2 linked regions of the Actinocorallia herbida genome follow. The protein of the gene in region 1 interacts with the protein of each later gene in a pairwise test. Links are inferred from orthologs where the notes say so. Each region holds a gene or a part of one and is shown on either strand. Other genes may lie near its edges.

Evidence for each region.
Region 2: the proteins of EDD29_RS06925 (region 1) and EDD29_RS41765 interact in binary tests that used the Escherichia coli proteins (3 or more experiments, as listed by UniProt). The link is inferred for Actinocorallia herbida from one-to-one orthologs.

Annotation. Positions count from the first base shown.
Region 1 is NZ_RJKE01000001.1:1,454,997-1,459,906, forward strand. What follows is about bases 778-3,775. They hold EDD29_RS06925 (primosomal protein N'), read left to right. Parts: upstream 778-1,090; coding sequence 1,091-3,460; downstream 3,461-3,775. Other genes in these bases: EDD29_RS06920 (hypothetical protein), read right to left, coding at 778-938; EDD29_RS06930 (hypothetical protein), read left to right, coding at 3,591-3,775. Outside these bases: more of EDD29_RS06920, read right to left, coding at 1-777; more of EDD29_RS06930, read left to right, coding at 3,776-4,910.
Region 2 is NZ_RJKE01000001.1:9,163,667-9,168,349, reverse strand. The notes cover bases 1,383-4,110. They hold EDD29_RS41765 (single-stranded DNA-binding protein), read right to left. Parts: upstream 3,166-4,110; coding sequence 2,599-3,165; downstream 1,383-2,598. Other genes in these bases: EDD29_RS41750 (deoxyribonuclease IV), read left to right, coding at 3,922-4,110; EDD29_RS46050 (hypothetical protein), read right to left, coding at 3,641-3,778; rpsF (30S ribosomal protein S6), read right to left, coding at 3,224-3,514; rpsR (30S ribosomal protein S18), read right to left, coding at 2,295-2,531; rplI (50S ribosomal protein L9), read right to left, coding at 1,838-2,278. Outside these bases: more of EDD29_RS41785, read left to right, coding at 149-1,382; more of EDD29_RS41750, read left to right, coding at 4,111-4,683. UniProt on the Escherichia coli protein: Plays an important role in DNA replication, recombination and repair. Binds to ssDNA and to an array of partner proteins to recruit them to their sites of action during DNA metabolism. Acts as a sliding platform that migrates on DNA via reptation.

The sequences.
Region 1 (4,910 bases):
AGGGCGGCCAGGTGCGCGCGCTCCAGCGGGGAGAGGTGGGCGCCGGGGGTGGCGGCGGCCTCTTCCAGGAGGAGGTGGACGAGGCCCGCGTCGATCGGGAACGAGTGGCCGGTGCGCTGCCGAAGGCGGGTCAGGGCGACGGCCGCTTCGCGGCGGCGCGCGGCGGGTGCGCAGCGCAGGGCCGAGGCGAGGACGCCGGGGACGTCACCGTAGAAGTAGGGGATGTCGTCGTCTTGGAACGCGTGCTTCGGCAGGGTCCGGGCGGCGTCGAGGACCGCGTCGACGACGGCGGCGGGAGGGTCGTCGCGCAGGGCGAGGAGCGCGGCGGTCGCGTAAGGCCAGTCGCCGTCGGGGACCGGCAGGGAGAAGAGGGCACGATCGCCGAGGAGCGCCGCCGCGAGGAGGCAGGTCGTGCGGGTGGCCGGGAGAGGGGCCGAGGAGAGCACGTCGTGCAGCGGGGGAAGGACGGCCCCGGCCTCTTCGGGGAACCACGAGAGCGCCCAGGCCGCGGCGCGGACGACGTACGGGTCGCCATCGCCGAGGAAGCCGACGAGCCCGGGGACCTCCCGGCGCACTGCCTCGTAGGCGGCCAGGGCGTCCGGATCGAGGTCGGGGTCCCCGGAGATCTCGGCCGGGCGCGGCAGCGACCACTGGTCGTCGTCCCCGGTGGCCAGCCGGCCGAGCAGGATGAGCCCCGGCACGTCCGCGAGCGGGTTCTCGAGCAGCCCGGCGAGGAACGGCACGGCCGCGGCGCTCGCGTCGAACCGGCTGCCCTGGTGGCACAGGGCCGCGAACAACGCGCCGAAGGCCTCCTCGGCCGCCTCCTCGTCGGTTCCGCCGAGCGCGCGGAGCAGCCCGGGGACGTCGGAGGCGTCGCCGTACGCATGGTGCAGCGCGCTCCAGTCGACCGCGTCGAGCTCGCTCAGGGGACGTCCCACGCACAGGACCCTAGCGGGAGCGGGCCGGCCGATCGACCGCGTCGATTTCGGCAGAGGCGTTCTGGCGGCCGGGCGCTGGTGGGGGCGGGGGCCGGGCGGGTTTTCCACAACGAGCGGCGGGGGCAGGGGGCGCGGGGTGATAGGTGTGGGGGGTGGGCGAGGACGGACTGATTCCGGGGACGGAGGGGCTGGCGGCGGAGGCCGCGGCCGAAGCGGCGGCGGTGCGGAAGAAGGCGGGCGGGAAGCAGCAGGCGGGGGTGCCCGAGGCGGCGGCGGAGCTGCCGGTCGCGCGGATCGCGGTGGACGTGCCGCTGCCGCACCTGGACCGGGTGTTCGACTACCTCGTGCCCGCGCGGCTCGACGCGCAGGCCGTGCCCGGCTGCCGCGTGCGGGTGCGCTTCCACGGCAAGCTCCTGGACGGATTCCTCCTGGAACGCGTCCCCGGTAGCGAGCACGAGGGCAGGTTGCTGTTCCTGGAGCGCGTGGTGTCGCCCGAGCCCGTTCTCGGCCCCGAGATCGCCGCGCTGGCGCGCGAGGTCGCCGACCGGTACGCCGGGACCTTCGCCGACGTGGTGCGCCTCGCCGTCCCGCCCAGGCACGCCCGCGCCGAGAAGCGGCGTCCGGCCGAACCCGCGCCGCGCCCCGCGCCGCCCGCCGACCCCGGCCCGTGGGCCGCCTACCCGGCGGGCCCCTCCTACCTGGCCGCCCTCGCCGAGGGCCGCTCGCCCCGCGCGGTCTGGACCGCCCTGCCCGGCCCCGAGTGGCCCGCCGCCCTGGCCCGCGCCGCCCGCGCCACCGCGGCCTCCGGCCGAGGCGCCCTCATCATCGTCGCCGACGGCCGGCAGGCCGCCCGAGTGGCCGCCGCCCTCACCGCCGAACTCTCCACCGAGCAGACGGCCCCCTCGGACGCCCCTTCCTCCGCCGGGCCTTCTCTCTCGGCGGCGCCGCCACCCGACGCCGGCGCCGAGAAGCCGTCGGCTCCGCCTGCTCCTCCCGGCGTCCCCGCCGACTCGGCGGAGGCCCCGGCGGCCGTGCCCGCCTGGCCCGGCGAACTTTCGTCCGCCGACGCGGCGGCCGCGCCCGGGGAATCGGCGGAATCCGCGCGAAGCGGCGAGCAGGGCCCGCCCGAGTCCATCGAGGGGCCCGACGGTGCGTCGGCGTCCCCGGGAGCCGACGCCGTGGCCGCGCCGAAGGGCGCGCGCGCCGGGGCGGGGGAGGGGTTCGTGGTCCTGCGGGCGGAGGACGGGCCGGAGCGGAGGTACGGGGAGTGGCTGCGGGTGGAGCGGGGGGAGGCGCGGATCGTGGTGGGGACGCGCGCGGCGATGTTCGCGCCGGTGCGCGATCTCGGGCTCGTGGTGCTCTGGGACGACGGGGACGACGTGCACGCGGAGCCGCACGCGCCCTATCCGCACGCGCGGGAGGTGCTGGTGCTGCGGGCGCACCGGGCGGGCGCGGGGGCGCTGTTCGGCGGGATCACCCGGACGGCGGACACGACCCGGCTCGTCGAGACCGGGTGGGCGCACCCGCTGACGGCGGCGCGCGAGACGATCCGGGCGGCGATGCCGCGGGTCAGGCCCGCGGGCGACGACGCCGAACTGGCCAGGGACGAGGCGGCCCGGACCGCGCGGCTGCCCGCGCTGGCGTTCCGGGCGGCCCGCGCCGCGCTCGCCGAAGGACCCGTCCTGGTGCAGGTGCCGCGCCGTGGCTACCTGCCCGCGCTGGCCTGCGCCCAGTGCCGCGAGCCCGCCCGCTGCCCGGCCTGCGCGGGGCCGCTCGCGCTCGGCTCGGCGGGCGGCGCGCCCGCCTGCCGCTGGTGCGGCGCGATCGCCGCGGCCTGGCGCTGCCCCGAGTGCGGCGGCACCCGGGTCCGCGCGGTCGTCGTCGGGGCCGGGCGCACCGCCGAAGAGCTGGGCCGCGCCTTCCCCGGGGTGACGGTCCGGACCTCGGGACGTGACGCGATTCTCACCGAGGTGTCCGGGAAGCCGGAACTCGTGGTGGCCACGCCCGGGGCCGAACCCGTCGCCGAGGGCGGGTACGCCGCCGCGCTGCTCCTCGACGGGTGGGCGATGCTCGGCAGGCCCGACCTGCGCGTCGCCGAGGAGGCCCTGCGCCGGTGGCTGAACGCCGCGGCCCTGGTCCGCCCGCACGGCGCCGTCGTGCTCGCCGCCGACGGCGGGATCCCCGCGGTGCAGGCCGCGGTCCGCTGGGATCCGGTCACCTTCGCCGAGCGGGAACTCGACGAACGCCGCGAGCTGCACTTCCCGCCCGTCGCCAGGATGGCCTCCCTCACCGGCCCGCCCGCCGCCATCCGCGACCTCATCGAGCACGCCCGCCTGCCCGAGGACGCCGAACTGCTCGGCCCCGTCCCGCACGCCGAAGGACGCGAGCGCGCCCTCCTGCGAGTCCCCCGCACCGGCTCCACCGACCTCGCCCGCGCGCTCAAGGAGGCCCAGTCCATCCGCAGCGCCCGGCGGGCCCCCGACCCCGTCCGCGTCGAACTCGACCCGCTCGAACTCCTGTGACCCCCGGCGCACGGTCCAGGCCGTTCGCGGAAGGGCGGGAGGCCCGGATCCGGTCGCCGGCCGTGATGTCGGGGGGAGGCGCGGGGGCGCTTTGGGAGCGGGCGGGTGGGTTCTCCTTTAGGGTTGACGGGTGGCTGAGAAGTGGGTGGAGAAGACCGTCGCCGGGTTCGACGAGTGGGCCGGTGAGCGCGGCGGCGCGGATCTGCACGGGGCGCGCATCATCGTGTCCCTGCTGGATCTGAACGAGACGGCGGAGCTGACCGCCGAACTGCTCGAGGAGACCCTCCTGGAGGACTTCCCCGAGAACGTCGTGGCGGGTCCCGACGACGCCCCCGCCGTGCTCGGCGCGGCTCGGGCCCTGGTGGAGTACCTGGCGCGCGGCGGTGAGCTGGCCGAGCCCGTCGCGGCGCGGTGCCGGGCGCTGCTCGACGACCTGGCTCCACGCCTGGCCGAGGCGCTGGCCGAAGCGAGCGGCGACGACGGCGAGGCGATGGAGTTCCTCGGCCGCATGATGGCCGCCGAGGGCATCGACCTGGACGACGAGGAAGCCGTCGAGGCGTGGATCGCGGCGTTCGAGGCGCTCCCCGAAGAGGAGCGGATGCAGCGCACCATGCGCCAGTTCGCGGCCGAGAACGTGGTGCCGCCGGTGCGCCTGGCCGCCGTGGCCGAACTCGCCGCGACGGCCCGCGAGTCCGGCCTGCTGCGCGAGGCGCTCGGCCTCGCCGACTGGATCGGCGCGCGCGCCGCGACCGACGGCAGGCTGTCGGCCGCCGACGCCGAGGCCGCCGCGACCGCGCTCGGCCTGCCCGTGCCCCGCGCGGGCGGCGGCGTGTTCCCCGAGGTCGAGCGGATGTACGACGCGCTCGGCGAGGTCGGCGTCATCGAGACCGACGGCGCCGAGATCCGCCAGGGCGACCGCCCGGACTCGGCGTCCGACGAAGAGGTCCTCGCCCTGTGGATCGCCCTCCTGGACGGCCTCGTCGGCCAGGAGTACGCCGAAGGCTCGTCGCTCAGCCCCGTCGAGGTCGTCTGGAGCGAGCTGCCCGGCGTCCTGCTGCGGATGTACGAGAGCGGAGAACCCGTCGCGATCGGCCAGCTCGTGGTCGACCTCCTGGAGCACATCCAGGCCGGGTACGACGTCGCCGACGGAGAGGTCTTCGCCGAGGGCGTCCCGCAGGCGCTGCGGCTCGACCTGGAGGACCTCGCGCGCTGGGGCGCCGTGACCTTCGCCACCGCCGACGAGGCGGCCCTCACCCCGCTCGGACTGTTCGCCGTGCGCGAGCTGCTCCTCGCCGAGGGCTACACCGCGCCGCTCATCGGCGACCTCGCCGAGTCGACGGCCGAGGACCTCATCAAGGGGCTGGGCTTCCACCGCGAGGACACCGCCGAGGAGGAGATCGCGCTCTGGCTCGCCAAGCGCTCCGCCGAGGAGGCCGCGCAGGGCCTGCTG
Region 2 (4,683 bases), 7.7 Mb from region 1 along the record:
GACTCCAACTCAGCCCTGTGGATAACCCTGTGGATGACCTGTGCAGAGGTCCCCCCAGCCTGTGGATAACCTGTGGACAACTTGGGGACAACCGCGTTGCCAGATCACGAAATGAGGCCCTGAGCTGCGGAAGTACGATCCACAACCTGTGGATGACGAAAACCCTCGAGAAAACCTCGACACCGCGCGCGGCGGAGGCCTCAACGGAGAGATCCTCAGGCTCGCGATCCCGGCATTCTTCGCGCTCGTCGCCGAACCGCTCTTCCTGCTCTCCGACGCCGCGATCGTCGGACGGCTCGGCACCGCGCAACAGGCCGGGCTGACGATCGCCGGACAGGCCATGGCGACGGTCGTCGGGTGCTGCGTCTTCCTCGCCTACGCCACGACCGCCGCCGTCGCCCGCCAGGTCGGCGCGGGACGGCGCCGAGAGGCGACCCGTCAGGGCGTCGACGGCATCTGGCTCGCGCTTATCCTCGGCGCCTTCATCGTCGCCGCGGGGGTGCCCCTCGCCCCCGCCATCGTCGGATTCCTCGGCGAGAACCCCTACGCGACCGAATACCTGCGGGTCGCTCTCCTGGGCGCCCCCGGCATGCTCGTCGTCCTCGCCGGGACGGGCATCCTGCGCGGCCTCCAGAACGGGCGGTTCCCCCTGGCCGTCTCGGTGGCCATGTTCGCCCTGAACCTCGGGCTCAACGTGCTGTTCGTGCTCGTCCTCGACTGGGGCATCGCCGGATCGGCGTGGGGCACCGTCACCGCGCAGACCGCGGGCGGACTCGTCTACCTGGGCGCGGTCGTCTCCCTCGCACGAAAGCACCGGGCAGGGCTGCGGCCCGACCTGCGGGGTCTGCGCACGGCCGCGGCCTCCGGCTTCGCCCTCGTCATCCGTACGGTGACGCTCCAGGCGACGCTCGTGTTGTCCACAAGGGCGGCCGCCCATCAGGGCACTGATGTGGCCGCCGCCTACGGCATCAGCTCCCGCATCTGGATGCTGTCGTCGTTCCTGCTCGACGCGGTGGCCATCGCCGGGCAGTCGCTGCTGGGGCGTCATCTGGGGGCCGGGGACGTCGCCAGGGCGCGCGCCGTGACGCGCCGGATGCTCTGGTGGGGGCTCGGCGCCGCGTGCGCGTTCGGCGCCGTGCTCCTGGCCACCCGCACGGCGATCCCCCCTCTGTTCGACGCCTCCCCCTCCGTCTCTGCGCTGCTGCTGCACGCGCTCGTGGTCGTCGCGCTCATCCAGCCGCTCGGCGGCCTGGTGTTCGTGCTCGACGGCGTCCTCATCGGCGCGGGCGACATGCGCTACCTCGCCTGGGCCGGAGTGGCGACCTTCGCGGCGTTCGTCCCGGCGGTACGGCTCGCCGCGGACCACGGGATCGTCGCACTGTGGGTCTCCCTCGGCTGGTGGATGCTGATCCGGCTCGGCACGCTGGCCTTCCGCGCGCGTTCCGGCCGCTGGCTCGTGACGGGCGCCGTCCGCTGAGAGCTGCCCCGGACTCCCGATTCGAAAACATGCTCGAATTGTCAGTGGGGCGCGCTAGACTTCGAACATGCGTTCACCACACGGGGAAAGGCTGGCCCGGCTCAGCCAGGCGATCGACGAGCTGTCGGCGCACGGTCTCGCCGGCCTGCCACCTGATCTGCTCGCCGAGCGCGTCGAGCACATCTTCACACTCGTGGAGGGCATCGACCCGGAGTCCGCCCGGCGCCGCACCCGCCGAGCCGTCATCGAGAACTGACGGGGCATCTCGGAGATCAGGACGGCACACAGACGGGACGGCGTGGAAACGAGCGAGGCCCGCATCCGATGCGGATGCGGGCCTCGCGCGGCTGCTGGTGAGCGTCAGGCGACGGTCAGGTTGACCGTTCCGCCGATCTCCGAGTGGAGACGGACGGTGACCTGGTGGGCGCCCACGGTCTTGATCGGGTTCGAGATCTCGATGCGGCGCTTGTCGAGGTCCGGACCGCCGGCCGCCTTGACGGCGTCGGCGATGTCACCGGCGGTCACGGCGCCGAACAGGCGACCGCTCTTGCCGGACTGGGCCTTGACGACGACCTTGAGGCCCTTGAGGGAGTCGGCGACTTCCTTGGCCTGGTCGAACGTCGCGATCTCGCGGGCGGCGCGCGCCTTCTTGATCACGGCGATCTGCTTCTCGGCGCCCTTGGTCCACAGGATCGCGAACTGGCGGGGCACGAGGTAGTTGCGGCCGTAGCCGTCCTTGACCTCGACGACGTCGCCCGGCGCACCGAGGCCGGCCACCTGCTGGGTGAGGATGAGCTTCATTATGTTCGTCCCCTTCCTAGCGAGCGGTCGAGGTGTACGGGAGCAGCGCCATCTCACGAGCGTTCTTGATCGCCGTAGCGACATCACGCTGGTGCTGGGTGCAGTTGCCCGTCACCCGGCGAGCGCGGATCTTTCCGCGGTCGGAGATGAACTTCCGGAGGAGGGTCGTGTCCTTGTAGTCCACGTAGGAGATCTTCTCCTGGCAGAACAGACAGACCTTCTTCTTCGGCTTGCGGGGCGGTGGCTTGGCCATCGTGGTGCTCCTAGAGTGCAGAGCCCTGCGTTATGCAGGAATGGACATCATGGACAGAATACTTCGTTTAGAACGGGGGCTCGTCGGAGTAGCCTCCGCCGGACGGGGCGCTGGTGGCCCAGGGGTCGTCAGCGGGCGGGGCCTGGCCGCCGGAGTTGCCTCCGCCGCCCTGGTAACCGCCGCCGCCACCCTGCTGGTAGCCGCCGCCTCCGCCGCCGCCCTGGTAACCGCCGCCGCCTCCGCCGCCGAAACCGCCACCGCCCTGACGGGAGGTCTTGGTCACCTTGGCCGAGGCGTTCTTGAGCGACGGGCCCACTTCGTCGGCCTCGATCTCGTAGACGGTGCGCTTCTCGCCTTCGCGCGTCTCGTAGGAGCGCTGCTTGAGGCGGCCCTGGATGATCACGCGCATACCGCGCTGGAGGCTCTCCGCGCAGTTCTCCGCCGCCTGACGCCAGACGTTGACCGTGAGGAAGAGGCTTTCGCCGTCCTTCCACTCATTGGTCGCCTTGTCCAGGAAACGCGGCGTGGACGCGACCCGGAAGGACGCGACGGCCTGCCCGGACGCGGTGAACCGCAGGTTCGGGTCCTCGACGAGGTTGCCGACGAGGGTGATCGTGGTGTCGCCTGCTGCCATGGGTTATCGCTCCCGCCTGGAGTGTGGGGCCGGTCGCCGGAGGACTAGTCGCTGAGGACTAGTGGACCTCGGGACGCAGAACCTTGGTGCGCAGCACCGACTCGCTCAGGTTGAGCTGGCGGTCGAGCTCCTTGACCAGCGCGGGCTCCGCGGTGAGGTCGACGACGGCGTAGATGCCTTCGGACTTCTTCTGGATGTCGTACGACAGGCGCCGACGGCCCCAGACGTCGACCTTCTCGACCGATCCGCCGCCGGTCTTGACGACGTTCAGGAACTGGTCGACGGTGGGGGTGATCGCGCGCTCGTCGAGCGACGGGTCGAGGATCACCATGACTTCGTAGCGACGCATGAGGTCCCTACCTCCTCTGGACTGATGCGGTCACGGCGTGTCCGTGACAGGAGGGCTAGCTGCCTGCCCGTCCGTGCTCTGCGCACAGTACGGGACCGGACCACAGTACCAGCGCGTCGCAGGTCGTCATGCCGCGTTGGCGCGCCGCCTGTCCAGCTCGGCCATGAGGTCGAACATCCGGGCGCGCATGCGCGCCGTCTGGGTGGTCAAGGTGGACAGTTCGTCGATCAGCGCGTGGTCGTCGAGCTGTGCGAATTCATTCACACCCTGCTCAGCAGACCGCCCGGCGTGCCTCGCCGTCTCCTCTACCATCCGGTCCTCCTCCCTATCGAAGTCGTGTTCGACTCTAGCCTCTGCGGGTGACAAAACGGGGTCCAAGCTGTGGACTCGCCGATAATCTGACTCGTATGCGCATCGGAGCCCACGTCAGAGCACTCGATCCGATCGAGGCCGCGGCCGAGGTCGGGGCCGAGGTCGTCCAGATCTTCATCGGCGATCCCCAGAGCTTCAAGGCCCCCGTCGCCCCGGACGGGCTGGCGGAGGCGATCGCGGCGTCGGACGTCGAGGTCTTCGTCCACGCCCCGTACCGGATCAACGTGGCGACCACCAACAACCGGATCCGCATCCCCAGCCGCAAGCTGCTCCAGCAGCACCTGCACGCCGCCGCGGCCATCGGCGCCAAGGGCCTGATCGTGCACGGAGGCCACCTGGGCGACACCGACGACCCGCAGGTCGGGTTCGACAACTGGCGCAAGGTCTTCGAGCGGCTCGACTGCCCGGTCCCGCTGCTGATCGAGAACACCGCGGGCGGCGGCAACGCCATGGCCCGGCGGTTCGACCGGATCGCCCAGCTCTGGGAAACCCTGGACGGCGTCGACGGGATGGCGGAGAAGGTCGGCTTCTGCCTGGACACCTGCCACGCGCACGCGGGCGGAGAGGCCCTGATCGACGCCGTCACCCGGATCAAGGCGATCACCGGCCGGATCGACCTGATCCACTGCAACGACAGCCGCGACGCGTTCGACTCCGGCGCCGACAGGCACGCCAACCTGCGCAAGGGCCAGATCGACCCCGAGCTGATCCTCGCCGTCTGCCGGGAGGCCGCCGCCCCGATCGTCGTGGAGACGCCGGGCGAGGGGCAGGCCGAGGACATCGCGTGGCTGCGCGAG